Regions from separate parts of the Vibrio sp. 970 genome, predicted to be linked through region 2. Evidence: predicted binding sites of a transcription regulator. Region 2 holds the regulator's gene; each other region holds the start of a gene.

Region 1 (10,964 bases), on a different contig from region 2:
TGCCTCTTTTATCACTCTCGCAAAAAGGGCAGCACTTTGCGCTCTTGCTCAAATCGTCATCTTCACCAATCATGGTCTCCTCCGCTTTAGTGCAAAGCTGGCATCAACGAAATAACTGGCTCAGTTACTCACCACAGTTTAGTAACGAACAATGGCAGTTTTGCTTTCCTAATCATGGGTACAGTGTTCTCAATCAACTGGGTATTTTGGGGTGTCGTGCTCTAACTCATGAGCACACTCTTATTGAGTTTGATGCTCAGTTTCAATCTCGTGTAAAGAACACTGAAGCGGTTTGCGAAGTGCTGCGCCTTACGGTGGGAGGCAACATCCAACAAAAGCTGTATTTTTTGTATCTGGCGCAAAAAACAATGATGAGTGAGCTTTATAAAACAGGCTATAAGCTCGGCTTTACCATTATTGAGCAAGTATTTATGTTAAATTTCTATCAATCTATTGATTTAAGTGCCTACTTTCACTCAGGATACCGCGACATTAACGGTGACGGTACCAAGACATACCGCGGTTTCTGGAATTTAGGTATGATGGTTGAAGCATTTCAAGACATACAATTTCGCGACTACAAACATTGCGTACGAACAAAAAGAATGGATAAAAAGGTGAATGAGCATGCTTGATGTTCATTTGCATGGTCTCTTTTACCCAAAAGCAATGGCATTGTACGCGACTGTACTAATAGTATTCGCTTGGCTACTGTATTACTGCTATCGCCTAAAACAGAAGAGTGAATCAATCTTAGGCTCGCATCACGCGCCTTACATCGCTTATTCCAGCTGTGTCATTGTTTGGATAAGCAGCAACGCCTATTTCCATACCGATTTATTGCCAGAATTAGGCTCTGTTGGTGGTATTTTTATGGCTAAGTTAGCGAACTTAGCGTCTTTTTTCGCCTTTGCGTTTGCATTCTATTTTTCTTGCCAGTTAACCGCAGATGTTAAAAAAACAGCGGTCAAAGTCTGGCAAAAAGTCGTCTTTGTCGCACTAGCAACGTATTCACTGTACATCAACTTAGTGCCGAATCTTACTGTCGAAAATGTCACCATTAGTGGTCCAAGCCAGTTCGTCATTGAATTTGGCCCACATACCTCATATTTTTTCATTAGTTTGCTAGCTTTCGTGGTACTAACGCTGCTTAACTTGATTGCCATGCGCGCTAACAGCAGCAAGCTCACGCTAGCAAAAAGCAACTATATGATCGCTGGCATTTTGGTATTCATGTTATCTACGGCAGTGATACACCTTGGAATGACGTATTTCCTTGGCGACTTCTCCCTAACTTGGTTACCACCAGCACTTTCAATCAGCGAAATGTTGTTTGTGGGCTATGCCCTACTTACCTCCCGCTTCTACAGCGCTAAATATCTCACGTACTTAACGGTAAGCGCGCTCTTAGTCTGCGCCATTTTTGTTCTGCCGCTAGGGGCGATATTTATTCCTATCTCTGAAGATAACCAATGGCTTGTTGCGGTACCTTTATGCGCGCTTATCGGTATCAGTTGGCACTTGCTTTTTAAGCGAGTCAGTCGTTTCGCTTCATACTTTATTTATGGGAAACGACACACTCCCGTTCAGCAAATCCTTGGGTTAGAGGAAGAGTTTAAACGCTCAATAGATGATGCTATGCGTCAGTTGGCATCGTTACTTAACATACCAAACAACAAGCTACAGCTAGTCACTAGCAATTACACAGAAACGTTTTACGAAGAGTACCTGCCGTCAAGCAAGTCAGTTCTCGTGCTTGATGAGTTGTCTGAAGAAATTGATTATGCCTCCTCTTCTAAAGGGTCGATGAGAAAGCTCTACGAGCGTATGCGCTCAAGCAATACTGCGCTCGTTATGCCTCTCTTCGGTCGTGGAAAATCTGTTACTCACTTGCTGATTTCTTCACATAAAATAGATAATAAGCTGTTTTCTAATGAAGAAATCTCAGCTCTGCAAACGTTATTAGTTCGCATCCAGAGCACCATTGAAGCCGATAGAAAGGTACGCCAAAGCCGTGCGCTGGCTAACTCCATTGCACATGAAATGCGTAACCCTCTCGCTCAAGTACAATTACAATTTGAAGCTTTAAAACAGCATATAGAGTCAAACGCCTCACTGGATATGCTAAAAAGAGAAATTGATAAAGGTGAAGCCGCTATACAACGCGGTCGACAACTTATCGATATTATTTTACGAGAAGTTAGCGACAGCTCACCAGAGCATGAGCCTTTAGCTCTCACTTCCATACATAAAGCCATCGACCAAGCAGTAAGCCGTTATGGTTTTGAAAACGATCAAATAATTGAGAGAATTAACCTGCCACAGGCACACGATTTTGTCGCGAAGTTAAATGAGACCCTGTTTAACTTTGTCATTTTCAATTTGATTCGTAACGCTATCTACTATTTTGATTCTTATCCCGACAGTCAAATTGAGATTCGTACCCAGACGGGGGCTTACGAAAACATTCTGATCTTCCGAGATAGTGGGCCAGGTATAGATCGCAGTATCTTACACAAGATATTTGATGACTTTTTCTCGTATCAAAAAAGCGGAGGCAGTGGCTTAGGTTTGGGCTATTGCCAACGTGTTATGCGCTCCTTCGGAGGACGAATAGAGTGCCAGTCTGAATTGAGCGAGTTCACAGAATTCTACTTGTATTTCCCAGTCGTACCAAACGCACCAAAACCAGAGACATTGAGAGCACCGGACTTTGATAACTGGAAAGCAACTCCATCACATTCTGAAAATCATTCAGCTCAACACGTACAAGTATGTAAAGATGCACCAACAGTGCTCATTGTTGATGACAAAGAGGTGCAACGCACCTTGGTACAGATGTATTTAAAAAGATTGGGAGTCAACAGCTTACAAGCAAATAATGGAGCCTCTGCGGTAGAACTATTCCACTCTCACAAGATTGATCTCGTTCTTATGGATGTCCAAATGCCGGTAATGAATGGATTTGACGCAAGCCAACGGATTAAGCAAATCACATCCTCCGTTCCAATCATTGCCTTATCTGGTGAGTCTGGAGCTAGAGAGTTGGAGCTAATTTCGAAACTCATGGATGACAGACTCGAAAAGCCCACCACGTTAAATGCACTTCAAGTCGTCATCCAAAGATGGTTACAGAACGAGAATTTTGCACCTTCCAACACTTTTTAATTTGCAAATATAGAATTGGCACTAGATGTGCATTATTGGAGTAAATCGAATTATCCAGAAGGTCAAGCAGGCTGCAAAAGAGTAGCGTATGAGCTTGATAAGGAGATCGCCATGTTACTTCATCGACATACATACTACGGCCTGATTCATCACGGAATCAAAACACTGTTACTTGATCGCTTAGGCCACTATACAGAAGAAGAGTATCATCAATATCTGAGCCTGATGACTGGTAAATCCACTTGCTTCACGATGTCTCTCGAAGAGCTAGAAGCAACGGTCGATAACTTACTACGGGAAGGCTATTTAGAAGATGTAAAAACGCTTATTTCCCAATATCAACGTGTGGCTTAAGGTTTAAAACTCTCAACTTTATTGCCGCCTCATCGCGGCAATTTTTATTCCTTCCATATGCTGTTTCGACATGGAAGAAGCTTGCGGGCTGTACGATATACTAAGCGTTACTATTCTTACCTTAACTTCCTCAGTATTCACATCTTGTCAGATTCCGTTAGACTGTCTTCAATTCAACAATTAGGTAGATTTTGCCATCATGAAGCAGATCCTAGACTTTATACCACTCATCATTTTCTTCGCTTTATACAAGCTGTACGACATCTACGTGGCGACAGGTGCACTGATCGTAGCAACAGCCATTCAGCTTGTCGTCACCTACGCGCTGTATAAGAAAGTCGAAAAGATGCAACTAATAACATTTGTTATCGTTACTATCTTCGGTGGCATGACCCTTTTCTTCCACGACGACAATTTTATAAAGTGGAAAGTCACCATCATTTACGCGATTCTGGCGATTGGCTTAGCAGTGAGCCACGCATTGGGAAAATCAGCCATCAAAGGTATGCTAGGCAAGGAAATTACGTTACCTGACGCTGTTTGGGCAAAGATTAACTGGGCTTGGGTTGGCTTCTTCTCATTCTTCGCTGGCCTAAATATTTATATTGCTTACGAATTGCCATTGGATGTTTGGGTTAACTTCAAAGTATTTGGAATGTTGATCGCGACATTTGCCTACATGATTGTGACTGGCTTTTACATTTATAAACACATGCCAAAAGAACAAAAAAATAACTCATCCGATGTGTCCACTGATGATTAAAAACTCAGTTTTGCTATAATCCGCGACTTCACAGCGACCTTAGGGTCGCTGTTTTGCTCCATGTATCAGTAAACCGCTCAAACAACGTACCGTTTTCAGACCATTCTTGCTGCTGTAAACCAACTTTCTCTGGTCCGGTATCTGCGGTTTTTTAAGGACCTTTGGTTCTAGGTATTTACTATGTTGGCGCTTAGTTTGAGCGCCTTTAAGATTTAGGATGTCACAATGAGTCAAGAAATTAGCTCTCCGAAAGGTCAAATGCTGCTTCGTACCCTTGCAATGCCTGCAGATACAAACGCCAATGGCGATATTTTTGGCGGTTGGATAATGTCACAGCTCGACTTAGCAGGCGCGATTCTGGCAAAAGAGATCTCTTGTGGTCGCGTTGTCACCGTTTCGGTATCAAGCATTACGTTCAAAAAACCTGTTGGTGTGGGCGATGTCGTATGCTGCTACGGCGAATGCACTAAGATCGGCCGCACATCCATGAGTGTCGATTTGGAAGTATGGGTCAAACCCGTCAAAGCTCACGGTGTTGGCGAACGCTTCATGGTTTGTGATGCGACCTTCAACTACGTAGCCATTGACAGTGAAGGTAAACCGCGTCCGGTTCAGAATTAGTCAACCTACAACGCTAACAGTTAGAAAGGATCTCACATTTTCTGTTGTTCACTTGTGAGAGACACAAAAAAGGCGTTAAATTAACACTTTACCCTACCAATTAAGGAACTATGCTATGTGGTATGTCATCTTTTCACAGGACGTTGAGAACTCGTTGGAAAAACGCATGAGCGTTCGCCCACAACACTTGGATCGCTTACAAAAGCTACAAGACGAAGGCCGCCTTCTTACAGCTGGTCCGATGCCTGCGATAGATTCTGACAATCCTGGTGAAGCTGGATTTACGGGCTCAACTGTCATCGCTGAATTCGCTTCTCTAGAGGATGCTAAAGCGTGGGCAGAAGCCGATCCTTATGTAGCGGCTGGTGTTTACGATCATGTAATCGTGAAACCGTTCAAAAAAGTGTTTTAATTTATGAAAAAATTACTGTGTCTTTTCTTGGTATTTGGTGCTCTGGCTGGCTGTTCATCAACCGATGATAATCAGCGCCAACTTGAGCTTATGGCATCAAACCGAGCAGGAGTCTTGTCTGCGGGTCTCCCTTTAGAGTACGGTCCACTGCAAATAATGCGTGTCTCATCCAACAAAAATGTTGTAGAGATGATGATGATTTATAACGATGGCGCACTCGGTGCAAAGCCGTTAAATCAAGTACTGAATACCAGTATCTATACCTACTGCAGCAACCCAGAAGTTCGCAAGCAAATTGATATGGGCTTGATGTATCGTATTAAGGTACGTAATTCTCGCGGTCAGTTGATGGCAGATGAGTTGGTTTCCGCACAGACTTGTACTCAGGTGAAGTAGCTACAGTAATTTTTGTTGCTTTCGGCATGAGACGATGATTCGCTATTATTGGATAATCTGAAAACGAAAGTTAACAATTAAGAATAGAAAAACGGAGACCACAGTCTCCGTTTTTATTTGCTGCAACGATGTGTTACGCCAGCTCAGCACGGAGCTTCTTCGCCGCTGAAACCAGATTTGCCAATGCGGCTTCTGTCTCCTTCCAGTTTCGTGTTTTCAGACCACAATCTGGGTTTACCCACAAATGTTGAGCCGGAATTTTTTCTGCCGCTTTCTTGATTAAACCTTCAATCCATTCTTCCGTAGGAATGTTTGGTGAGTGAATGTCATAAACACCAGGGCCAATTTCGTTCGGGTAATTGAACTCTTCAAATGCTTTCAGCAGCTCCATATTTGAGCGAGATGTTTCAATGGTAATGACGTCCGCATCGAGTGCCGCAACCGAATCAATGATTTCATTGAACTCGCTGTAACACATATGAGTGTGAATCTGAGTTTCTGGTTTTGCACTTGCCGCAGAGACCTTAAACGCATTTACGGCCCATTCTAAGTACGCTTTGTGATCGCGTTTTTTGAGTGGTAAACCTTCTCGAATGGCTGGCTCATCAATTTGAATGATATTGATGCCTGCATCTTGCAGGTCAGACACCTCATCACGTAGTGCCAAAGCAAGTTGCTGCGCAATTTCTTGACGTGTGATGTCTTCACGTGGGAACGTCCAACATAAAATCGTTACTGGTCCAGTCAACATGCCTTTCATCTGTTTGCTGGTTAGCGATTGTGCGTACGTCGACCATTCAACTGTGATCGGTTTTTCACGTTCAATGTCAGCAACTACAATGGCAGGTTTCACACAGCGAGAACCATAACTCTGTACCCAACCAAATTTGGTCGTTTGAAAACCCGCCAAGTTCTCAGCGAAGTATTCCACCATGTCGTTACGCTCTGCTTCACCATGAACTAGCACATCTAGGTCGAGCGCCTCTTGACGTTTTACTGCGTCAGCAATATGTCCTTTAAGTGCTTGGATATATTCAGACTCAGATAATTGACCTGTACGATAAGCGCTGCGCTGCACCCGGATTTCATCCGTTTGAGGAAAAGAGCCGATTGTCGTTGTTGGCAACAAAGGCAAGCCCAATACTTCAGCTTGATGCGCAGCACGCTCCGCGTAAGGTGCGCTGCGCTCGGCAAGTGACGCAGTAATACTGTTTAAACGTGCTTGAACTTGTGGCTTATTCACATGCGTTGCCGTTTTACGTGCTTTGATTGGCTGGCTGTAGGTATCACAAGCGAGAATCGCATCTTGATCACCATCGAGTGCGCGGCCAAGCAAGGCGACTTCTGTTACTTTTTGTTTTGCGAACGCAAACCAGCTTTTCACTTCCTCACTGAGTTCTGTTTCCTGTTCCAGATCAACCGGGCTATGTAGCAAAGAGCATGAGCTCGCAACCCAAAGGTTGTCGCCCAGTTTTTCTTTTACTGGCTGTAGACGTTCAAGTTGCGCACTCAAATCCGAGCGCCACACGTTACGACCGTTGACCACGCCAGCAGACAGCACCCACCCCTCCGGTAGTTTGGCAACCACGTCGTCAAGCTGCTGAGGCGCGGCAGATAAATCGATATGTAAACCATCCACTGGTAGCTTTACAATTTTGTCTAGCGTATCGCTTATAGAGTCAAAGTACGTCGTTAGCAGCACTTTTACATCGCTTCGAATCACTTGGTACGCTAGCTTGAACGCATCAGCCCATTTGCTTTCTAGCTCCAGTGACAAAATTGGCTCATCAATCTGAACCCACTCAACACCTTGACTTGCGAGCTTTGCCAAAATAGCTTGGTAAGCCGTAAGCAATCGTGGCAGTAGCGTCAGGCGATCGAACCCTTCTTCTACCTCTTTACCTAAGTAAAGATAACTGACTGGACCAAGCAAAACTGGCTTCACTTTATGCCCAGCTTGGGTTGCTTCGTTGACTTCTTCAAACAGTTGAGGCCAACTCACTTCAAATGTATCGTCCTTGCTAAATTCAGGTACGATGTAGTGGTAGTTTGTGTTGAACCATTTAGTCATATCCGATGCTGCAGCGCCCGCACAGCCGCAACCCGCTTGAGATTGACCGCGACCCACTTTGAATAGCGTATCCAAATCAGGGAAACCGTCTGCGTGACGTTTTGGCACGTGACCCAGTAACAACGTGGTCGTCAGTACATGATCGTACCAAGCAAAATCGCCAGCGGTGGTAAAACTCAAGCCAGCATCTGTTTGCGTTTGCCAGTTTTTAGCGCGCAGATCTGCTCCAACCTTTTTAAGCTCTGCTTGATCAATTTCTCCGCGCCAGTATTTTTCCTGAACGAATTTTAATTCTCGTTTTTCACCGATGCGTGGATAACCTAGTACGTGCGTTGTTGTAGCCATGTCCCTATTCCTTTTTCAATCTTGTTTAATTTGTTTGGGTCAGAGTATCTTTCGTCATGAAAGATGTCTGGATGGCTAAACTATCGCTCTCATCTGCGGTTTGAACAACGTCCATTTATTCAACTTGTTTATTAAAAAAATTCATCATGAGGCGACATGATTCGCAAATAAACACAACAAATAGACGTCTAGACGTTTACATATCCATTTTTTGTCGTTAAGTTATTTACACGATTGCTATTCTGTTCATAGCGAGCAACAAAGGATGAAAGGAATTCATGATAGAGCTAAAACATTTGCGGACACTCACTTCGCTTCGAGACACTGGCTCTCTAACGGCAACAGCGACCGCTTTACATCTCACTCAGTCGGCACTGTCTCATCAGATCAAAGATTTGGAGGCGCGAATTGGAGGGCAACTGTTCCTGAGAAAGACTCGTCCGGTGAAGTTCACTTCAGAGGGAGAAATCCTATTGCGTCTTGCAGAAGATATCCTTCCGAAACTCGCAAGAGCAGAAAATGATTTAGCGAGCTTGAAAGAGGACGTCAATGGCCGATTACATATGGCCATTGAATGTCACTCTTGCTTCCAATGGCTAATGCCTGCACTTAGGGAGTACCAACTTGCTTGGCCTAGCGTAACATTGGACTTTTCCTCTGGTTTTGGCTTTGAACCACTCCCAGCTCTATTGGCAGGCGAACTCGATCTCGTTATTACTTCCGATATCCAACCTCGATCTGAAGTCCACTACGAGCCTCTATTCGACTTTGAAATGCGTTTAATTACCGCAACCAACCACCCATTGGCGGAAAAAGACATTATTGATCCGCAAGATCTCGCAGATCAAACCATGCTCTCTTATCCGGTTCAAAAACAAAGGCTAGACGTCGTAAAACACTTTCTTCAGCCAGCAGGAATAGAACCTGCGAAATGGAAGCAAGCCGACAACACTCTCATGTTAGTTCAGATGGTCTCTGCTGGATTGGGGGTGGCCGCACTACCCAATTGGGCGATTTCTGAATTTTCTCGCCAAGGTCTTATTACCAGTAAACCTTTCGGCCAAGGCTTATGGCGTCGCTTGTTTGCAGCAACGCGTCACTCAGAGAAAGAGAAGCGTTACTTACAAGCTTTTTTCGCAACCGCGAGGCTACAATGTAAAAGCCACCTTGACGGAATCAAGGTGGCTTAAAAGATTTGGATTATGAAAGGCTTAGCGTTGATATGCTTTAAATTGGTTAGTCAATGGATCGTACTGATAACCGAGCATATCAAGCTTGCCGACTACAGACTCTACATCCATCTCATACACTGATACTAACTCGTCAAAACTGTCGCACTCTAAACGTAGCTTTTCGTTGACGATACCTAGCAAAATAGTGCTGTCCAGATTACCTACATTGCTTAAATCCATCGCGACTCTCCTCTTCGACAAGGTATATAAACAAGCGTAGTAGTAATCACGCGAATTTAAAGTGAGTGCGATCTAAAACGTGATCACCTTATACCCAAGCACCAAGAAAGCACTTGGATATAAGCTGTCTAGCTTTGTCTTTAGAATAGAGGTTAAGCCGCGAGAGAGAATAAACCTTGCAGGCTCGTCATCGACGCGAGTGCTAGAAACAAGGCAACGCTCAGTTGCACCTTTTCTGGTTTCTTATGCGTAAAAATATGCCAACACCACACAATAATTGAAGAAATTAGCATAGCTAAAGACAGCAAGATTGGCTGTGTTGCAGCGTTCAGTGCAGCTTCATTTAACTGGTAAGAAGCAAACAACGTTGCGATGACTAATAGCATTCCAGACACAATGCCCGTAACTGGTAAAATACGGTGAAATGCCTGTAATCTGCTGCGAGCTATCGTAAGCAGCAATTGAGAAAATGACGCCCCAAGGAAAAATATCATTAGCGCCATCGCTATCGATGCTGGCCAGCTTGATTGCTCAAATACTTGAATACTCACATACGCAAAGGCCAAACCATTCGCTAAATGCATCGCCCATAGTGGCCCTTTTTCACGCGTTTTCTTGGTTTGAACCTGAGAATAGAAGTAGAAAATAGCAAACACGATCATAAATGCTTCAATGCGAAGTGACGCAACAGCGAGCCACAATACAGCTACTGCAGGCAACATTTTATGAAGACGTCCTCGCTGACCAGGACAAATATCGCCCTTGATTAGAAGCAAAGTCAGTAGCGCTTGTGCGCCAAATAGCATCGGAGGGAAAGTAACCAGCAATTGTTGAATCATGTTGAATGCACGCTAAAAAGTCATTTTGGGGGGCGATAATATCAAATCAACTATCGCCAAACCACCGAAAGTCGGCCCCCAAATGAGCTAAAACGGTAAGACAATTTTATTCACAGAGAAGCAAGATACTTCAACGCGTCTTCCTGCGTTAAAACTCCACGGTACTCTTCTTTGGTATTACACAATACCCAAGGGAAACGAATGCCGGTTTTAACCAACTCTCGAATAACAGAGACAGGTAAATCCTCATCAACCAACACAAATTCGGTGCTCATTATCTGATTAACAGGACGTTTCCAAATTCGGCTTTCTCGTTCAGTTTCTCGCTCTGTGCCCATCGAGGGCGTTAGGTGTAAATTCACCGTCTCTTTCGTAATTAACCCAACACAACGATTTTCATTGAGAACAACTAAAGGCAAGCTTGGATTCAAATTCATGTACTCCACTGCCAAGGAGAGCGGTTCTCCAGGGTCCATAGACCTGACTTGTTCATGGCTCAAAGATTGCAACACATCACTTTGCTTAGACTCAATCGCGATGTCAGAGAACAGATGCTCATAACTGTCCGCTTTATCCATCAAAT
Region 2 (10,964 bases):
CTTGAAGGCCTACCGAACCTACAAGATTTAGGTAAGTTGATGATTGGTGAAGATACCAAGGAAATGCTCGAGTGTGACTTAAAGCTTGAAATGGCGGCTATTCCAGATTTAAAAGATGCGATTGCCTACGCTGAAGACATTCGAGATTATGTGTCTCGAGATCTCTTCCAAGATATTCTTGAAGATGAAGAAGAACATGTTGATTGGCTAGAGACACAACTTGGCTTGATTGAAATGTCTGGTATTGAGAATTATCTCCAAGCGCAATACGTGGACGAAGAGTAACGATACTTTCTGAGTTTGCATACTCCAATAATAGTAAGAAGAAAGAGCACCTGACTCGAAAATCAGGTGCTTAACCCCGTTATCTGGTCTAATCTCTTTTATTATCGGCTTTTTAAGGATATTGCTCGCAATCTTGCCTATGAAGTTTGATTTCTATCCGATAGAATTTATGCCCCCTTACCTAAAAATAAAAAAGAGAAACGTCCATGTCTGAAGACAACCACCAAGCAGCCACTCCAGAAGAAGAACATCGCCAAAAAGCATTGGATTACCATGCTTATCCAACTCCAGGAAAGATTGCTGTCGAACTGACAAAGCCTGCGGAAACGGCGGGTGATCTTGCCCTTGCATACAGCCCTGGTGTTGCAGAGCCAGTGCGTGAAATCGCACAAAACCCGGATAACGTGTACAAGTACACTGCAAAAGGGAACATGGTTGCTGTTATTTCTAACGGTACCGCTATTCTAGGTCTAGGTAACCTAGGTCCACTTGCATCTAAGCCAGTGATGGAAGGTAAAGCGTTACTGTTTAAGCGTTTCGCAGGTCTTGACTCTATTGATATTGAAGTTAAGCACCGCACGATCGATGAATTTGTTGATACTGTTGCGAGCATTGCAGACACTTTTGGCGGTATCAACCTTGAAGATATTAAAGCACCAGACTGTTTTGAGATTGAAAAACGTTTGATTGAGCGTTGTGATGTACCAGTATTCCACGATGATCAACATGGTACTGCTATTGTAACGGCAGCGGGTATGCTGAATGCAATCGAACTTCAAGGTAAGAAACTTGAAGATTCAACAATTGTTTGTCTTGGCGCTGGCGCTGCCGCTGTAGCGTGTATGGAGCTTCTGATCAAATGCGGTGCAATGCGCGAAAAAATCTACATGCTAGATCGCAAAGGTGTGATTCACACTCGTCGTGATGACCTTAATGAATATAAGCAGTTATTTGCGAACAATACAGATAAGCGCACACTAGAAGACGTAATTGAAGGTGCAGATCTGTTCCTAGGTGTATCTGGTCCAAACCTATTGCCAGCGGAAGCGTTGAAGTTGATGGCAGATAAGCCAATCGTATTCGCATGTTCTAACCCGGATCCTGAAATCAAGCCGGAACTTGCTCACGCAGTTCGTGATGACTTGATCATGGGTACTGGCCGTAGTGATTATCCTAACCAAGTTAACAACGTATTGTGTTTCCCATTCATTTTCCGCGGTGCTCTTGATGTGCGTGCAAGTGAAATCAATGATGAAATGAAACTTGCAGCCGTTGAGGCGATTCGTGAGCTAGCAAAAGAGCCTGTACCTGAAGCCGTATTGAAGGCTGCAGGTGTTGATAAGCTAGAGTTTGGTGCGGACTATATTATTCCAAAACCAATGGATTCACGTTTGCTACCACGTGTTGCAAAAGCGGTTGCTCAGGCGGCGGTTAATTCAGGTGTAGCTCGTATCGAGATGCCTGAAAACTACATGGCAGAGTAATATATCTTTCAGATGTGATACACAAAAATGGGACGCTATTGCGTCCCATTTTTTATGTCATTCATTTGGCTCGAGGCAAGAGTTATTACCTGAAACCTCTTATCAGGCTTTTTTATTCTTCGTCGAATGACTCAAATTCGATGCCCATTTCCGTCATCAGCGCTTTTACTTCTGTTGGAATATCATCAGGACGGTCTTTACGAAGGTCTTCATCTGTCGGAAGTGGCTGACCTGTGTACGCGTGCAAAAATGCCTCGCATAGCAATTCACTATTGGTTGCATGGCGTAAGTTATTGATCTGACGGCGAGTACGCTCATCAGTTAGCACCTTTAAAACTTTTAGCGGGATAGAGACGGTAATTTTTTTTACTTGTTCGCTTTTTTTGCCGTGCTCTGCATATGGGCTAATGTATTCGCCATTCCAGTCAGCCATTGCACACCTTCATTTATGTAATCGGTTAAAAATAATTTAGGTGCTGATTTTAGCTGCATTTACCGCCATAAGCAAAGACATATAGACGTCTAGAAGTGTTGACGTCTCATTTTTTGACGAGTAAAGTGAACATAACAGCAAAGGAAGCGTGTTGATCACTTTATGTTACTCATTAGATATAGCGCATTCCTATTTAGAAGTCATTACCCGTGAAAGGATACACCCATGAGCACTCGCAAACCTGCGACCATTGCAGTACGCACTGGTATTGAATCAGACAGCCAATATCATGCTGTCGTTCCACCTATTTATCTTTCCACTAACTATGGTTTTCCTGCTTTTGGTGAAGTGCCCAAGTATGATTACACACGATCTGGTAATCCAAACCGCGGACTGTTGGAAAGTGCGCTATCTGAACTTGAGTCTGGAAAAGGAGCGGTTGTTACTAACTGCGGTACGTCGGCATTAAATTTATGGGTTTCCGCTTTTCTCGGCCCAGATGATCTCATTATTGCTCCTCACGATTGTTATGGTGGTACCTATCGTCTTTTTAATACCCGAGCTAACAAAGGCGATTTTAAGGTTCAGTTTGTCGATCAATCAGACGAACAGGCTTTAGATGCTGCATTGGCACAAAAACCAAAACTCATTTTGCTAGAAACTCCGTCAAACCCTCTGGTTCGCGTAGTGGATATTGCAGCTACTTGTGAAAAAGCGAAACAAATCGGCGCGTTAGTTGCGGTGGACAATACCTTTTTGACACCCGTGTACCAAAAACCTTTAGAGCTAGGTGCGGATTTTGTTATCCACTCCACAACAAAGTACATCAACGGTCATTCGGACGTAATTGGTGGGGTAATCATCACCAACACAGAAGCGCATGCAGAAGAGCTTGCATGGTGGGGTAATTGTATTGGTGCAACGGGCACACCTTTCGATAGTTACATGACACTGCGAGGTATTCGTACGCTTGCTGCTCGTATGAGAGTACATGAAGAGAGCTCACAGCAGGTACTAGCTTACCTACAGAAACAAGCGTTAGTTAAAACTATCTATCATCCAAGCCTGCCGGAACATCCAGGTCACGACATTGCTAAAAAGCAGCAAACGGGCTTTGGCTCTATGTTGAGTTTTGAGTTTGCTGGTTCGTTTGAGCAGTTAAAGGTGTTTGTGAAAGAGCTCCAACTGTTTTCATTAGCAGAGTCATTAGGTGGTGTAGAAAGTTTGATTTGCCACCCAGCATCCATGACGCACCGTGCAATGGGTGAGGAGGCGCTGGCGGAGGCTGGGGTCTCTCATCAACTATTGCGTTTGTCTGTCGGTTTGGAAGATGCACAAGACCTCATCACAGATTTAGAACAAGCGTTCGCTAAAGCTACCCAGTAATAGGAGACGATAACAATGACTGTACAACGTCAGCTGCATAAGTTTGGTGGCAGTAGCTTAGCAAACCCAGAATGCTACTTACGCGTTGTGGGTATTCTCAAGGAGTATTCGACAGAAAATGATCTGGTGGTCGTCTCTGCTGCAGGAAAAACCACTAATCGCTTGATTGAGTTTTTGGAAGGGTTAAATAAAGATGGCCGAATTGCGCATGAAGCGCTTCAAAGCTTGAGACAGTTCCAAACTGAGCTAATAGAAAGCTTGTTGGAGAGTGAAGCAAAAGAAGAGCTGTTAGCTTTATTACATGATGAGTTCAGTACTCTCTCGGAGCTGACTGCACCACTCACTAATGCGCAAAAAGCCGCGGTACTGGGGCACGGAGAAGTATGGTCTGCTCGCCTATTGGCCGCGTTATTATCTCAACGTTCTATCCCTGCGGTTGCACAAGATGCACGAGCGTTTTTACGTGCAGAAGCGGGAACTCAACCAGAGGTTGATCGCGCTCGTTCATACCCTTTAATTAAAGAGATCCTCGCGCAGCATAACCATAAACGTGTGGTAATTACTGGCTTTATGGCTCAGAACGAGGCAGGAGAAACCATTCTACTTGGTCGTAACGGCTCTGACTATTCTGCAACGGTCATAGGCGCGCTTGCTGAAGTCAGTACTGTCACGATTTGGAGTGATGTTGCTGGTGTTTATAGTGCCGATCCACGTTTGGTGTCTGACGCTTGTTTATTACCGTTACTTCGATTGGATGAAGCCAGTGAACTTGCTCGCTTAGCTGCCCCAGTGCTACACAGTCGTACGCTTCAGCCTGTGGCGCAAAGTACCATGGATCTTAATCTCAAGTGTAGCTATCTGCCAGAGTCGGGTTCTACTCGTATTGAGCGTGTATTGGCATCTGGTCGTGGCGCTAAAATTATTACTTCACTGGATGATGTTTTATTGGTGCAGTTGTCTTTCATGCATGGGCACGACTTCGAAAAAACACAGAGTGATGTATTACAAGCGTTGCAGCGCGCGCAATTAGAGCCACTGGCATTTGAAGCTCAATCCGATCAGTACACGCTACGCTTGGCTTACACCGCAGAAATCGCCGGTGGTGCATTGAAATACTTGCAAGAGCTTGCGGTAGAGGCAGAAATTAAGCTAAAAGAAGGTTACTCGCTCTTAGCTGCGGTAGGTGCAGGCGTTACGAAAAACGCCAATCATTGCTTTGGCTTTTATCAAAAGCTAAAGCACTCTCCGGTAGAATTTATCTCTGAAACAGACTCAGGGCTGAGCCTAGTCGCTGTTTTGCGCCGTACTGATACCGAGGCGTTGGTTCAAACGATTCATAGCCAGTTGTTCCAAGCGCAAAAACGCGTGGCAGTGGCTTTATGTGGCAAGGGTAATATTGGTTCTAGTTGGTTAAATTTATTTGCGACGCAAAAAAGTGAGCTCGAAAAACGTCATGGTATGAGCTTTGATCTTGTCGCGGTTGTGGATAGCCAAACCTATTGGTTCGATGAGCAAGGTATTGAGGCGGCGAGTGTTGCTGAACGATTTGATGATGAAAGCATATCCAACAATGGGGATTGGCTGGCACGTTTGGGAGCGCTTAAAAGCTATGATGAAGCCGTCGTGCTTGATGTTACCGCGAGTAAAGAGTTAGCTCAGCGCTACGTAGAAATCGCACAGCAAGGCATTCATTTGATTTCCGCTAACAAAGTGGCCGGTTCCGCAGATAGTCAGTACTACCATCAGGTTCAAGATGCATTCGCTAAAATTGGTCGTCATTGGCTATACAACGCAACGGTTGGTGCTGGGTTACCGATAAACCATACCGTGCGAGATCTTCGTGAAAGTGGGGATGAAATCGTCGCTCTATCGGGTATTTTCTCGGGGACGTTATCATGGCTGTTCCAACAGTTTGATGGTTCTGTGCCATTTAATGATTTAGTCGATCTTGCTTGGCAGCAAGGGTTAACCGAACCTGACCCTCGTTCTGATTTAGATGGCTCCGATGTAATGCGTAAGTTAGTCATCTTGGCTCGAGAATCGGGCCTAGATATAGAACCAGACAGCGTTAAAGTTGAGTCTTTGGTGCCAGAAGAATTAAGAGAACTGAGCTTAGATGATTTCTTCGATAATGGAGCGTTGTTGAGTGAAATACTTCAAGAGCGTCTGACAAAAGCACAGAGAAACGATCAAGTGCTTCGCTATGTGGCGCGTTTAGAAAAAAATGGTAAAGCAACGGTGGGAGTCGAAGCGTTATCTCGTGAGCACGCGCTCGCCAACTTATTGCCATGCGATAACATTTTTGCCATAGAGAGCAAGTGGTACAAAGATAACCCTCTGGTCATTCGAGGACCAGGCGCAGGCAGAGAAGTGACAGCTGGCGCTATTCAATCCGACCTCAACCGATTGGCTGGTTTATTTTAAAGTTGCGATTGACCTAAAAACCCTGGAATTAATCCAGGGTTTTTTATTCCCCTATCAGTGCCATACTGAAGTCATAACCCGTGCAAAATGGCGAGATGATGCTCAAGTAGAAACTTGAACTATCTTCATTATTAACGTGAGAAAAATTCATAATTACAAGGTTGACATTAAATCGTATTCAATACATTCTGTAGACATATAGACGTCTAAACGTCGATTTTAAGGATTTGTTTTCGTGGCGGAGTGCCGCAGGGAGAGTAAGATGGGATATACGCACGCAGGCCATATCGACGCCTTGAACCAGAATATTGCTGAGTTATCAGATAACATCAATGTATCGTTTGAGTTTTTTCCGCCAAGCAGCGCTAAGATGGAAGAAACACTTTGGAATTCAGTGCACCGTCTTAAAACGCTTCAACCTAAATTTGTTTCTGTGACTTACGGTGCGAACTCCGGCGAGCGTGACAGAACACACTCCATCATTAAAGAAATTAAAGCAACAACCGGATTGGTTGCCGCTCCCCATCTCACTTGTATTGATGCGACTCGTGAAGAGTTGATTAATATTGCCGATGATTATTGGAACAATGGTATTGAAAATATCGTCGCTCTGCGTGGTGATATTCCTCCAGGTGGCGGTGCGCCTGATATGTATGCCTCGGATTTGGTTGAGCTGCTGAAATCACGCCACGATTTCGATATCTCCGTTGCTGCATTCCCTGAGGTTCACCCTGAAGCTAAAAGCGCTCAGTCTGACTTATTGAACCTAAAACGTAAGGTAGATGCAGGTGCAAACCGTGCTATTACTCAGTTCTTTTTTGACGTTGAGTCTTACCTGCGATTCCGTGACCGTTGTGTCGCAGCAGGAATTGACGTAGAAATTGTGCCAGGAATTTTGCCTGTATCGAACTTTAAGCAAGCTTCTCGCTTTGCGGCACAGAACAACGTGAAAGTACCAGGATGGATGAGCAAACAATTCGATGGTTTGGATGATGATCCGGTGACTCGCCAGCTTGTAGGAGCTAGCCAAGCTATTGATATGGTGCGTGTACTGAGTCGTGAAGGGGTTAAGGACTTTCACTTCTACACACTAAACCGTGCAGAGATGACTTACGCGTTATGCCATACGTTGGGTGTTCGTCCTCGCGCAGTAGTCGGTGCGTAAATCTGGTTTCAAAAAGATAAAAGGCTTGCCAAGTGGCAAGCCTTTTTCGTTTTATCAAAGCAAAAGGAGTTTAACCAATCACTTCAAGTTCAGTTAGAACTTCTTCTGCCCAAGTGATCCAAGTTTCACGTAACAGAAGGTTACGGCGAAGCGTTAGACGTTCTAGGCGAGCTTGTTTATCTAAAGTTGACGGCGTTGCGTAGTAAGCAGCTTCAATTTCTTTGTAGTGAGAAACCAGTTTGCGAGACTCTTCAACTAGCTCGGCGAGTTGGTCACGGAATGGAGCTGCAGGTTGAACGGCACATGCCATCAATTTCGCTGAAAACTCATCACGAACTGTTGGGTGTGCAGTTGGTTGATCAAACCACTCTCCTAAAGCGCTGCGACCAGCGTCTGTAATGGAGTAAACCTTGCGGTCTGGTTTGCCTTCTTGGGGTTCTAATACGCAAGTAACCAGTTCTTTCTCAGCCATTTTGTTGAGTTCACGGTACACCTGTTGGTGGCTTGCTTTCCAGAAGTAACCGATGCTAGCAGAGAATTCTTTAGTGATATCGTAACCGGTTGCGTCGCGAGTGCTAAGAACAGTTAAGATTACGTGTGGTAATGACATGTCTTCAATCCAAATGGTCAATAAACTTGTAAACAAGCTACTTATACTTTCAGCTGCGCTCTTACTGGCACTTGAGTTTTTTAATGTATAAGTAGCACCAACAATGTTGGTCCTGTCACCTTAAAGCCGTTTATCACCTAGAGAGATGGGGAGTCCCATCAAGGCTGGAGCAGGTATGATTGGATTTATGAGCTCTCAGCAGGCAAGTAGTATATAAATAATAAGCATGAAGTGGAATAGTAGGACAAAATTACCCTAAAAAACTAACATAATAATCAATAGTGTTAACTTGTGGTTTTTTATTCTTTTATTTTGGTATTTTTTGGGTCTCTAGTGGTGTATTTAACTGCTTTTGTTTTGTTGCGATTATCCTGTGATAAAAAAAAGCTGAGCATTTGCCCAGCTTTTTATTAAAAATGAAACGATTAGCCTGTGTTGCGCATACCAGCAGCAATACCAGCAATCGTCACCATCAACGCTTCTTCCAAGTTTGCAGAAGCTTCTTCGGTTTGACGCGTGCGGTATAGTAGCTCTGCTTGTAGCATATTCAATGGCTCAACGTAGATATTGCGTAAGCGAATCGACTCGAGTCCCCAAGGGTCATGCTGCATCAAGTTTTCATTGTTCTCTACATTCAGTACCGCTTTGATGTCTTCTTGAAGCTGAGCACGAAGCTTTTCACCGAGTGGACGGAGCGACTCATCCACCAATCGCTCATCGTAGTAGCGAGAGATATCAATATTACACTTCGAGTACACCATTTCCAGCATGCCGAGACGAGTTGAGAAAAATGGCCATTCGCGGCACATCTCTTCGAGCAATGCTTGGTGGCCTTTATCGATCGAGTATTGAATCGCTTCACCTGCGCCTAGCCATGCAGGAAGTACCAAACGGTTTTGACTCCATGAGAAGATCCACGGGATTGCACGTAAGCTTTCTACTCCGCCCTTAGGGTTGCGTTTTGCAGGACGAGAACCAAGTGGCAACTTGCCGAGTTCGAGTTCTGGTGTTGCTTGGCGGAAGTAAGGCACGAAATCTGGCTCGCCACGAACCACATTTCGGTAAGACTCACAGCTTACTTCTGATAGCACTTCCATCAAGTCGCGCCATTCTTGTTTTGGCTCCGGTGGCGGTAACAAGTTGGCTTCCAGAATCGCACTTGCGTATAGGTTAAAGCTGTTTACTGCGACATCTGGGAGACCCAGTTTAAAGCGGATCATCTCGCCTTGCTCTGTTACACGTAAACCGCCTTTCAAGCTTTTTGGTGGTTGCGACAAAAGCGCAGCATGCGCAGGTGCGCCACCGCGACCGACTGTGCCCCCACGACCATGGAATAGAGTTAGCTCAACGCCTTCTTCTTCAGCCACTTTAACTAACGATTCCATCGCATGATACTGAGCCCAACCTGCAGACATAACACCTGCATCTTTCGCTGAGTCAGAGTAACCAATCATGACCATCTGGTGGTTTTGGATAAAACCACGGTAAAGGTCAATCCCCATAAGCTGCTTGATGACCGATTCCGCGTTGTTCAAATCGTCTAGCGTTTCGAACAGAGGACACACATCCATGCGGTAAGGGCAACCAGCTTCTTGTAGCAGTAGATGAACGGCTAGTACGTCAGAGGCGGTACGTGCCATTGAAATAACGTAAGCGCCAAACGCTTCACGCGGTTGTGCTGCAACAATCTTGCAGGTATCCAAAACCTCTTTGACGGGTTCAGACGGTTCCCAATCACGAGGGAGAAGCGGACGTTTAGATGCCAGCTCGTTAGTTAGAAAAGCAATCTTATCTTGCTCATTCCATTGTTCGTAATCACCAATACCTAAGTAGCGAGTTAGTTCAGACAAGACGTCTGAGTGACGCGTGCTCTCTTGGCGGATATCAAGACGTACAAGATGGATACCAAATGCTTTTACGCGGCGTAGTGTATCCAGTAATGAGCCGTTGGCTATTACACCCATGCCACATTCGTTTAGTGACTGGTAGCAGGCATACAACGGTTCCCAAAGTTGCTCGACTTTTTGCAGTGGTGCTTTAACGGCCAGTTTTTGACCGTGGATCTTAGCATCGAGAATATCTTTGGTTTCATTGAGCAGAGTGCGTAATTGCTTCAGGATCGCACGGTATGGTTCGTGCTGATCTTCGCCAGCAAGCTCACGGACTTGATCGTTTGAAACTGTCATAGACAGCTCGCTGATCAACTCGTTGATGTCATTGAGATAAAGATCGGCGGCTTTCCAACGAGACAATAGTAAGACTTCACGCGTAACGTTGTGAGTAACAAACGGGTTACCGTCACGGTCACCGCCCATCCAAGAGGAGAAGTGCACTGGGCGAGCATCAATGGGTAAACCTTCTCCAAGGTAAGATTTTAGACGGTCATTCATCTCACGTAGGAAGTCAGGTACTGCTTCCCATAGCGAGTTTTCAACGACCGCAAAGCCCCACTTTGCTTCATCCAACGGAGTAGGGCGTTGTTGTCGAATCACGTCTGAATGCCAGCCTTGGGCAATCAGTTGCTCTAGGCGGCGTTCGGTTTTTCTGCGCTCTTTAGAAGAAAGATCGCTTAGCTCCAACTTTGATAAGCACTCGTTTATCTTGACCAGTTTGTTGATCATCGTACGGCGCGTAATTTCTGTTGGGTGAGCCGTCAATACCAATTCAATATTTAGATCACGAACCGCTTGGGCAGTGTCCAGTTTGCTCACATCATTTTGTACCAGTTTAGAAAACAGCGAGTTAATCGCGTCTGGTTCACAAATGTGCTCTTCACAATGGCGTGAAATCGTGTGGTATTGCTCAGCGATATTGGTGAGGTTTAGAAATTGGTTAAACGCGCGAGTAACGGGCGTTAGCTGCTCATCAGGTAGATGTTTGATTTCTTCGATCAAGCTGTCCCTGTCTGCTTGATTCCCTGCTTGAGCTGATTTGGATAATTTACGAATGGTTTCCACTTTCTCGAAGATTTCTTCGCCATGGGCATCGCGAATGGTGTTACCCAATAAGTGGCCTAACATGCGCACATTACTTTTGAGTGCGGCGTATTTCTCGTTCATTGTCGTCCTGCCTCGTAAAAAAACTACATCCATTGTCCTTGTTAAGACTCCAATCTAGCGAAAAGCACCAGTTATAGTCAAATAAAGCAGACTAAGTTTGCAATTATTCCGCTGTCTC
Region 3 (10,964 bases), on a different contig from region 2:
GTCGAGCTACTACTCAACCGTGTCGATTCAATCGGCTCTCAGGCGCGAAAATACCGCATACTGGTCAAAGCCATCTTGCTGCAACAACAGGTCGAATATCCATACACCGACATCGCCAACCAAGATGCTCCCAGTTACTTTCTTGATCCTATCGGTCATGCGCCATATTTCCCTGGCGCACGAAACATGCAGACCAGCGACTACGAGCTCAATATCGAGTTAAAAGACGGCACAAAACAGGGCATCTTGAAAGCGCAGATGAACCTTATTTATCCTGCGACGGGCAAGCTAGCGTTTCGCAATGAGTACACACTGCGTTTATCTGACTTACAATCGGATATTTTCCAAATGCACTCGGATGTCGCGCAATACTTCAATCTGCCTGCACCTTCGGCAAGTACGTGGCAGCTTTCGGATATTCACAAAAAAATGTTATTCGAGAATGCCTTTTCTAGCCAACCTCTCCGACAATCTGATGAGTTTGCGGCTATAACAACGGCAAGACATCTCGCCTTATACGAGCACGAACATCAAAAGCTGGAAGCGTATTTAACTCAAGTACAATCGTCGTTTGATGTTTTGCCAGATGAGCTGAGCCTCTGGTTAGGTCTATTGCATTTCAAATTAGGTAACTTAGACAGGGCAAAAGCTCTGTTAACGACACCAGATGGCGACTCACGTATCCAAAACGCACTGATTTATACCTTTGTGTCTCACATTGCTTATAAGCAGAACAAACTTGAACAGTTCCGTCTCAACTACATGGAATCACTGGTGGCGCTGCTGCGCGTTTTACCTTCCGAAACCTTGTTTGAGCGTCTTTCTCAATCTGAATCAAAAGAGACTTGCCTCCAACCGTGGAAAACGTTGCATGTTAGTGTGACCGATCAAGAAATCATAAGCCGATGGAAAGCGCTCATTAACGAGTATTGCACTAACGTAGCCAACGAAATAACCCCAAATAAAACAAAGACCTAAATATAAAATTAAGCTTTCATTAACCCCTGTTAGCTTTTGTTTTTTGCCCTTTTTCTCTCACTGAACTTAGCATGCTCGCATTCAAGCAACGGCCCAACATGAAACGGCCTTATCAATCAGGAATGTAAACCATGCTAAACAAAATGACGCTTATCGCAGCAGCAACTCTGGCTCTTTACGGCTGTGGCGGAGGTTCGTCTTCTGGCAGTGCGAATCCAAACAAAATGCCTCAAGAAAGTTTCGACGTCTCGATTCACAACTCAATCTTCGCTCCTGTACCAAACACACAATTGAGCTATTCGTTTAGCTTGGATGGCCAACCAGAGGGCGACATGAAACTGAGCTTCCAAGCGATGGATAGCGAGCAAATATTGGCAGCATTGGCACAAATCCCAAACAGCGAGGCAATGGTCCAGTTGGTTAATGACTTGGTGAACTACGGCGCCGAACAGTTCTACTATTCAGACGAGCAGTACAACGACGACGAAGAGAGCAATACGCTTTACTTTGCAGGATCAGATGGTGCACTCCATGAAATCACTGACGCTTATTTCATTGGTCATCAGTTTATTGCCATGCTTATGCACAGCGGTCCGATTTTCCGCCTAAACGGTGACGACGTAAAAGAGAAAAGCCCGAATATTGACATCGGTGAAGAAACTATGTCTCTGCAAACCACTCTTACAGGCTACGCAGTTCACAACCTTCTAGACCGTTTTGAAGATCATGAGTGGGTACAAAACCTTCCTATGACAGCATCTTGCCAAGTGGTTTGGCAACAGCAAATCCGAGAGACTGGTATGCGTAAAGCGTTCTCGATCTCAGGCAAGAAAATTGAAGCGGCATACCTGATGGAAGAGAACATCTACAACCTAAACTGTGATGATATGGACTCAATGGAGTTCGCCACTTCGGCAGAACGTTGGTTTAATCCGAGCTTAGGTCTGATAGAACAAATTGAACTGCTGAAAGTACAACAAGTACAAATCAACGAAGAGAAAGTGCAGCTAACAGCGATTGAAACAAAATAAGCTTGCATTTTTTATAGATATCTCAATAAAAGAAGGCTTTGGGGAGCACACCAAAGCCTTCATCTCGAACATCAATCTTAGGGGTGATGACACCCGAGTTTATTCTTCTATCAATAAAATACGAGTTTCGTAAGGTCGTAACACTTGATGGTTTGACGCGACTGCGCTCGCTGAGTTTTGATAGTTAGATAGCAAGTTTTTCGCCTTACTCATATCAAAACGTTCTGGCAGAACGCATTCCACCTCTTCAGCGTAGTAGTTATTGATACACAGCAGCGTTTGCTTATCGTTCTGACGAGCGTAAGCGAAAATACGTTTGTGCTCTGGCAGTAAATCTTCATAACGGCCATCGGTGATGACTGGAACCTGTTTACGCAGTTCAATCAGACGCTTGTAAAAGTAGAACACCGAGTTTAAATCGGCAACCGCAGCTTCAGCATTGATTTCAGAGTAATTCTGCGCCACTTCAAGCCACGGCGTGCCCTCAGTAAAGCCCGCGTGTTTTGCACTGTTCCATTGCATTGGTGTACGTGAGTTATCACGCGACTTCTGTGCCAAGATCGCCATCATATCGTCATGAGATACACCATCACGGTTGACCATGATGTCGTACATGTTAGTACTTTCAACATCACGATATTGGCTGATTTCGGTATAACCCGGGTTGGTCATGCCGATCTCTTCCCCCTGGTAAACATAAGGTGTGCCTTGCATCATGTGCACTGATGCCGCAAGCATCTTGGCAGATTCAACACGGTATTGCTCGTCGTTACCTAATCGGCTCACAACGCGTGGCTGGTCGTGGTTACACCAGAACAGCGCCCCCCACCCTTTGCCATTTAAGCCCGTTTGCCAATGATTGAAGATCTGTTTTAACTGAATGAAATCAAACGGCGCTTTGGTCCATTTTTCACCATTTGGATAATCGACTTTCAGATGATGGAAGTTGAACACCATGGATAGCTCTTTGCCGTCTAGCGAAGAATATTGCTGGCAGTGCTCTAGCGTAGTGGAAGACATTTCACCCACCGTCACGCTGCCGTATTTTTGAAACACAGATTCGCTAATCTCTTGAAGGTATTCGTGCACACGTGGACCATCCGTGTAGAAACGACGACCATCACCAATATCGTCACTTGGAAAATCTTGCTGCTTGGAAATCAGGTTGATAACGTCGAGACGGAAACCATCGACACCTTTGTCTGCCCAGAAGCTGATGACTTCTTTCACTTCTTCACGCACTACTGGGTTTTCCCAGTTTAAGTCCGCTTGCTCTTTAGCAAAAAGGTGCAAATAGTACTGGCCTGTTTTTTCATCCAGCGCCCAAGCGTTGCCACCAAACTTTGATTGCCAGTTGTTTGGTTCAGCACCATCTACCGGATCTTTCCAGATGTAGTAATCACGGTATGGGCTGTTTTTATCACCCAGTGCGGATTGGAACCACTTGTGTTCTGTCGACGTGTGGTTCACTACAATGTCCATGATGATACGAATACCCAACTGATGCGCTTCTGCTAGCAAAGTATCAAAGTCTTGCATCGTGCCGAACTCAGGGTTGATCGAGTAGTAATCGGAGATGTCATAACCGTTGTCGATCATTGGCGATTGGTAAACCGGCGTCAGCCAAATCGCATCCACACCAAGGTGCTTAAGATAATCCAGCTTAGAAATGATCCCTTTGATGTCGCCCGTGCCTTTACTGCCGCTGTCACAAAAGCTTTTTGGGTAAATTTGATAGATGGTTGCGGTTTTCCACCAGCTCTCATCATGCTTGGTCATAGCCATTTCTAACACTCACTTACCAGTAATCGGAAACTTAAAATTTGAAAAGAAAAATAGGAGGAGGCAGCCAAGTCACTGCCTCAAATAGAATTACGCGTTTGCAGGCTCAAGCTCACCTTTGGCTTGTGCACGCTTATAAAGAATTAACGTTAATGCAGCAGGTACTAGCATTGCGACTAACATAGCCAAAGCAAAAATGCCCCAGAACTGCGGTTGGATAGACAAGATGCCCGGCAAACCGCCCACACCGATACCGTTCGCCATTACGCCCGCACTACCACAAATAGCAGCAGCACACGCACTACCGATCATCGCGCTCAGCATTGGGAACTTGTATTTCAAGTTGATGCCGTACATCGCCGGCTCGGTCACACCAAGGTAAGCAGAGATAGCCGCAGGTACTGAGATATCACGCTCGCCATGTTTTTTACTGATGATAATGATGCCGACGACCGCAGACGCTTGAGCAATATTTGAAAGCGCAATCAGAGGCCAAATTGGCGTGCCGCCTAGCTCTTGCATTAATTGAAGGTCAACCGCGTTGGTGGTGTGGTGAATACCAGTAATGACCAATGGCGCGTATAGGAAGCCGAAGATGGTTGAGCCAATCATTGCGAAGTCACCTGTCATGGCTGCTTTTGCTGCGAAAGCAACACCATCACCCAACATACGACCGAATGGGCCAATGATAGAGTGCGCAAGAATCACAGACACGATGATAGAGACAAACGGCACGACCACTAGGTAAAGGTAAGACGGAATGATGCGTTTTAAGTTGGTTTCAATAAACGCCAGAGCCATACCAGCAAGCATTGCTGGAATCACTTGCGCCTGATAGCCCACTTTTTCGATGGCGAATAAGCCAAAATCCCACACTTCGGGTACTTGCTTACCAATCAGGTAGGCGTTCATCAACTGCGGCGAAACCAATGTTACACCAAGCGTGATACCCAGAATCGGAGTACCGCCGAGCTTTTTCACTGTCGACCAACATACGCCAACTGGTAGGAAGAAGAAGATCGCCTCACCAATTAGCCATAGGAAAGAGTGTACCGTTGCCCAAAACTGGCTGATTTCCGTTAGCGTTTGACCATCAAACATCTTGATGTCGCCAATCACGTTACGGAAGCCAAGAATCAGACCACCGGTGATGATCGCAGGTAGCAGTGGTACAAAGATTTCAGCAAGGTGGGAAATACCACGCTCAACGATGTTCATGTTTTGACGAGCAGCGTTCTTAGATTCATCTTTGCTCGATTCACTTTTGCCGCTTAGCTCGATCAGTACTTTGTAAACTTCATCAACTTCAGTGCCGATGACGACCTGAAATTGACCTGCGTTGGTAAAGCAGCCCTTCACCATAGGCAGTGCATCTAACTGTTTTGTATCGGCTTTGTCAGTGTCATTCAACACGAAACGCAAGCGAGTTAAGCAGTGGCTTACACTGGCAATATTGTCCGATCCCCCGACCAGCTCAATAAGACGCTGTACATCTTGACGCGCAATCTTACTCATAACTTTGTCCACCCTGTATTGGATACATTCGATTCATCATTTTGTTTTTATAAATGGGAACATTCCCATTTCTTAATTTTAATATTGCCATTCGAAGACAAAAAACAAAATGGGAACAGTCCCATTAATTGAGAATGATCACAGTATAATTTTAGAGCAGATCGTTTTAGTGTGGATTAACAAACGATAGGCTGTTGAGTAAAGTGAACCACTTCCTCATCACCATTTAATTGATTGATCAGCATGTTAGCGGACTTCTCACCTGCAAGGGTATAACCTGGGTCGACACTAAATACTTTAGGGAAAAGGAAAGAGAGCAATTCATTACCACCAACACCTGTCACAACCACGTCTTCACGTCCTAACTCTTGAAGACGCTTAATCACGCCCAACGCGATAGTGTCACTGGCGCACACGATGGCCTGAGTATCAGATTGAAGGACTTTGTCTACCAACTGATAAGCACTTTCATGGCTCAACTTACCCGTTTGGAAACAAGGTGCAATTTGCTTGCGTTGACACCAAGCTTTATAAGCATTTAGACGAGCTAAGCCAGTGGTTTTGTCTTCAGGATCAACACCAATATAAGCAATGCGAGATAAAGATTGCTGCTCAAGGTGAGACAAAGCCATGTCTATCACACCTTGGTTATCGTAGTTGATCGAGGAAACCATTTGCGTGTCCATCGCGATCACGACGATACGATTCCCCCACTCCGCCAATGCTCGCTCATCACATCCAGTAAAGCCAAACACGATCACCCCATCGACGTTGCGACGTTTAAGCACATCCAAATGCTCATTGGTTTTATCGCGATCGAATTGGCTTTCCATGATCACCGCATCATAACCAGCGGAATACAAAGCATTGAGCATGGTACCAACGGCGCGATTTTCTGATGGTGAGTCTAAACGGGAGATGATAACCCCAATGACTTTTTGGCTGCCACCACGCATCGACTGCGCCGACTTTGATGGGACGTAGCCTGATTCACGAATGATTTGCTCTACCTTCTCTCGCGTTTGGGGTTTCACTTTTGGATCGTTAGTAAGCACACGGCTTACTGTTGATTTGCCCACGCCTGCCAATTTTGCGATATCAAGAATGGTGAGTTTTTTGCTCATAAGTGTTCAGATTAAAAGAAGGAATCAAACAAAAGGGAAGCAGTGGCTTCCCTTATCTCAGTCAGTAATGAAGATTACTTGTTTAAGTACGCAGGCACATCTGCAATGCTATCTAATACTACCGTTGCAATGGCTTCGCCCTGTTCCGTTACTGGCTTACCAGTGCGAACCAAAATCTTAGTGCCAACGCCTGCCGCTTCTGCTGCCATCATGTCTTCAGCTTTATCGCCGATCATCACAGATTTCTCCATGTCGATCTTCAAGAAGTCACGCGCAGAAATGAACATGCCTGGTTTTGGCTTACGGCACTCACAATCTTGCTTGTACTCGCCAATGCCATGTTCTGGATGATGTGGACAGTAATAGATACCATCGAACTCAACACCTTTATCAGCAAAGTTCCAATCCATCCATTGAGTCAGAGACAAGAAACGGTCTTCACTGAATTTACCGCGTGCGATGCCCGATTGATTCGTCACTAACACTAGAAGGTAGCCTTTATCTTTTAGCGCTTTCGTCGCTTCAAATACACCATCAATGTACTCAAAATCATGTTCGTCATGAACGTAGCCGTGGTCAACGTTTATCACGCCATCACGATCGATAAAAACAGCAGGTTTTGCCAAAACGTATTTCTCTATTAACTCGGTTTAATCAGATTATTACATACCTTATAAACTTCAACACTATCTAATTCATTCTTGGCCTCGACAAAACGGTTGATTTGTTGGGCAAGAATCGGTAAATCTGAGGGTGCCCTGCCGTCTACCTCCTCCTTTCTATCTATACATCTTCGTTTCAAAACAGAACATCCATACATTTAGACGTCTAGACGTAAAAATATCTATTGACTTCATTCTGCTTAACCCATAGCATCAACTGAAAATTGAGATAAAGCTCAACATTAAGTTCTGTCAAAGGCCGTTTTTGACAGCGAAGTTCCCCGTATCTTTGGGCAGGTTGAAACATGATAGAAATAAAAAACGTCAATAAAGTGTTCTACCAAGGCAGTAAGGAAATCCTTGCCCTGAAAGACATTAACCTACACATCGACAAAGGCACCATCTTTGGTGTTATCGGTTCATCAGGTGCTGGTAAAAGTACGCTGATCCGCTGTGTCAACATGCTAGAAGCACCGACCTCTGGTTCCATCATCGTTGATGGTGTGGATCTAACCAAACTCAGTAAAAAACAACTAGTCGAAACACGCCGTAACATTGGCATGATCTTCCAGCACTTTAACCTGCTTTCGTCTCGTACTGTGTTTGATAATGTAGCACTGCCACTAGAACTGGCAGGTAAAGACAAATCGCAAATCACAACAAAAGTAACTGAGTTGCTAAAGCTTGTGGGCTTAGCCGACAAACACGAGAGCTACCCATCTAACTTAAGTGGCGGACAAAAACAGCGTGTGGCAATTGCTCGTGCATTGGCATCCGATCCTAGCGTGCTGCTTTGTGATGAGGCCACTAGTGCGCTAGACCCGGCAACAACTCAATCTATCCTTGAGTTATTGAAAGAGATCAACCGCAAACTCAACATCACGATTTTACTTATCACTCACGAAATGGAAGTCGTAAAAAGTATCTGTCACGAAGTAGCAATCATCGGTGGTGGTGAGCTGGTGGAAAAAGGCACCGTTGGCGATATTTTTGCGCACCCTAAGACAGAGCTAGCGCACCAATTCATTCGCTCAACGCTGGATCTTTCCATTCCTGAAGATTACCAAGCTCGTCTGCAAGCAGAGCGTGTTGATGGCAGCTACCCGTTGGTTCGCTTAGAGTTTACTGGCGCAACCGTCGATGCACCGTTAATGTCGCAAATTTCTCGTAAATACAATATTGATGTGAGTATTTTGAGTTCCGACCTTGATTACGCTGGTGGCGTGAAATTTGGCATGATGGTCGCAGAGCTATTTGGTAACGAAGAAGATGACAACGCAGCTCTTGAATACCTGCGTAAGCACAACGTAAAAGTAGAGGTACTTGGTTATGTCCTTTAATACGATTTCTGAATGGCTGAGCTTAAACAGCAAACTACTTTTAGGTGCAACGTGGGAAACGCTTTACATGGTTGCGGTTGCCGGATTAGTCGGCTTTGCTGTGGGTATTCCATTAGGCGTAATCCTCCATATTACTAAGAAAGGCGGCCTACTTGAAAACACCAAACTAAATAGCGGCTTAGGCGCTATCGTTAACATTGGTCGTTCTGTACCATTCCTCGTACTGATGGTTGCGATTATTCCAGTGACAAAAATGCTAGTTGGAACCTTTATCGGTACAACCGCAGCAATCGTCCCACTGACTATTGGCGCCATTCCTTTTGTCGCTCGTCTTATTGAAGGTGCTTTATTAGAAGTACCGACAGGCTTGGTGGAAGCAGCGCAGTCAATGGGGGCGACACCAACACAGATCATCACAAAAGTTCTACTACCTGAAGCAATGCCGACTATTGTTAACTCAGTAACGATTACCTTGGTCACTCTCGTTAGCTACTCAGCTATGTCGGGTACGGTAGGCGGCGGCGGCCTAGGTGACGTAGCCATTCGTTACGGTTTCCACCGCTACGATGTAACTATCATGGCCGTGACTGTCGTGATGTTGATTGTTCTAGTACAGATTATTCAGTCTATCGGCGACGCAGTGGTGCGCCGTGTAGACCACAGATAAGCATCAAAAATACAAATTATAAGGAGATAAAGATGAAATTTAGCCTTAAAGGTCTTTTGACTGTAGCAACGGCCGCCTCTGCTCTTGCTCTAGCGGGTTGCGGCGACAAAGAAGTAGACGTAAACAAAGTAAAAGTTGGCGTTATTGCTGGTGCTGAAGCACAAGTAGCCGAAGTTGCCGCTAAAGTAGCAAAAGAGAAATACAACCTAGACGTTGAGCTAGTAACATTTACCGATTACGTAACACCAAACGCCGCTCTGGATGATGGTTCAGTAGACGCGAATGCGTTCCAGCACAAACCATACCTAGACCAACAAGTGAAAGACCGCGGCTACAAACTGGCTATCGCGGGTAACTCATTCGTTTACCCTATTGCTGGTTACTCAAAGCAAGTAAAATCAATTGATGAAATTCAAGATGGCGCACGCATCGCAGTACCAAACGACCCAACGAACCTAGGTCGCTCACTACTGCTTCTTGAGCAACAAGGTTTGATTACGCTACGTGATGGCGTTGGTCTACTCGCTACAGTACGTGACATCGTAGGCAACCCTAAAAATATCGAAATCATTGAACTAGAAGCCCCACAGCTTCCACGTTCACTGGATGACGTAACGCTATCTATCATCAACACCACTTACGCAAGCTCTATCGACCTATCGCCAGAGCGTGACGGCGTGTTCGTTGAAGATAAAGACTCACCATACGTAAACCTAATTGTCGCTCGCGAAGAAAATGTTAATGCGCAAAACGTACAAAACTTCGTAAAAGCTTACCAAACGGAAGAAGTTTACGAAGCGGCAAAAGAGCTGTTCAAAGGCGGTGTTGTGAAAGGTTGGTAATCCCACTTTTCAAAACATGACCGAAAACAACGTTCTAAACATAAACGTTCTAAACCTAAAAGGGCTGATGTGAAAACATCAGCCCTTTCTATTTGTCTATCCGCCCATTTAAGTAACTTCAATTCGCTACTTAAGGTGGTCCCAAGAGATGTTGGAAACGATTCGGCAGTCATCACACTTAAAATGAAATATGTCATGTAGTGGCTCATCGAGTAGCCACTCGCCATCGCATTTTGGACACTTGCGCGCTTTCTCGCTCTCCAGCGACTGACCTCCGACACGATACTGGTAATAGTACGTAGGGATCTTCGTGATGTATTCGATACGGCCACGTAAGTCCCAACCTCGGCGAAACAGCACACTATCCACATCGCAAATTTCGTGCAGCGCCGCATGTTCCGCGCGGCAACCCCCTGCCATTTGGATTTCATCACACGCTTGCCACTCAGTCTGCCACTTAATGACGGCTTTATGGTCTCCATTAAGTGTTGGCTCATTACGATACAAAGGAATTGGCAACAGGGTTTCACCACTTCGCAAAGGCGAACACGTATGAACATAAGTCGTGTACAACACTTGCCAGCTAGGTGTCTCTTCTTCGGCTGCTTGTTCTGAATTCAAATCACGCCCCAGCATACGCATTTTCGGAGCAAGCAAAGACGCATCCGACAAACGGTTCATGCACACTTTGACGAAATCTGAGTGATAACGTGGATGCAAGCTGTCTTGTTCTGGGCAAACAACACGAACGAAAAATTCACCTTCTCCCATCACTATCGGGAATTCACGACCTAATACTTGGCCGTTGTAACGCAGAGCATCCATCAAGCCATTAATGGCTTTGTCTACCGCGCTGACGGTGGTGTTATCAAAACACTCAAACTGCAACTCAACAACATACATACTTAGACGGCAGCCTCTAACTTATTCAAGAACTCAACCAATGAATCTGCCAATACATCACGTTTAGAGGTGCCCAAACGCTCTAGAATCACATTGCCAGTGAGGTTACAAATAGAAATC

Evidence for each region. The regulator MetJ, encoded in region 2, represses methionine synthesis genes. The targets are predictions, from matches to a motif close to TTAGACNTNTANANGTCTAA.
Region 1: metE (5-methyltetrahydropteroyltriglutamate--homocysteine S-methyltransferase) is a predicted target of MetJ. The motif match lies at 8,311-8,330, and genes of this name have one in related genera.
Region 3: metN (methionine ABC transporter ATP-binding protein MetN) is a predicted target of MetJ. The motif match lies at 7,251-7,270, and genes of this name have one in related genera.

What each region holds. Positions count from the first base shown of each region.
Region 1 is NZ_JAWOTW010000008.1:121,132-132,095, forward strand. It holds gene R7Q11_RS13780 (acyl-homoserine-lactone synthase) at 1-635, shown strand, start outside; gene R7Q11_RS13785 (hybrid sensor histidine kinase/response regulator) at 628-3,168, shown strand; gene R7Q11_RS13790 (hypothetical protein) at 3,280-3,522, shown strand; gene R7Q11_RS13795 (septation protein A) at 3,722-4,285, shown strand; gene yciA (acyl-CoA thioester hydrolase YciA) at 4,511-4,906, shown strand; gene R7Q11_RS13805 (YciI family protein) at 5,022-5,318, shown strand; gene R7Q11_RS13810 (GspS/AspS pilotin family protein) at 5,322-5,714, shown strand; gene metE (5-methyltetrahydropteroyltriglutamate--homocysteine S-methyltransferase) at 5,848-8,130, opposite strand; gene metR (HTH-type transcriptional regulator MetR) at 8,409-9,320, shown strand; gene R7Q11_RS13825 (DUF4250 domain-containing protein) at 9,342-9,542, opposite strand; gene R7Q11_RS13830 (hypothetical protein) at 9,695-10,381, opposite strand; gene R7Q11_RS13835 (EAL domain-containing protein) at 10,492-10,964, opposite strand, start outside.
Region 2 is NZ_JAWOTW010000024.1:877-11,840, forward strand. It holds gene bfr (bacterioferritin) at 1-285, shown strand, start outside; gene R7Q11_RS22740 (malic enzyme-like NAD(P)-binding protein) at 492-1,769, shown strand; gene metJ (met regulon transcriptional regulator MetJ) at 1,882-2,202, opposite strand; gene R7Q11_RS22750 (O-succinylhomoserine (thiol)-lyase) at 2,428-3,588, shown strand; gene R7Q11_RS22755 (bifunctional aspartate kinase/homoserine dehydrogenase II) at 3,604-6,012, shown strand; gene metF (methylenetetrahydrofolate reductase) at 6,275-7,177, shown strand; gene R7Q11_RS22765 (PadR family transcriptional regulator) at 7,248-7,787, opposite strand; gene ppc (phosphoenolpyruvate carboxylase) at 8,213-10,846, opposite strand.
Region 3 is NZ_JAWOTW010000016.1:88,083-99,046, reverse strand. It holds gene R7Q11_RS20210 (transcriptional regulator) at 1-978, shown strand, start outside; gene R7Q11_RS20205 (hypothetical protein) at 1,110-2,009, shown strand; gene treC (alpha,alpha-phosphotrehalase) at 2,109-3,794, opposite strand; gene treB (PTS trehalose transporter subunit IIBC) at 3,882-5,306, opposite strand; gene treR (trehalose operon repressor TreR) at 5,483-6,430, opposite strand; gene gmhB (D-glycero-beta-D-manno-heptose 1,7-bisphosphate 7-phosphatase) at 6,505-7,056, opposite strand; gene metN (methionine ABC transporter ATP-binding protein MetN) at 7,398-8,432, shown strand; gene R7Q11_RS20175 (methionine ABC transporter permease) at 8,422-9,099, shown strand; gene R7Q11_RS20170 (MetQ/NlpA family lipoprotein) at 9,132-9,941, shown strand; gene R7Q11_RS20165 (Zn-ribbon-containing protein) at 10,068-10,844, opposite strand; gene syd (SecY-interacting protein) at 10,847-10,964, opposite strand, start outside.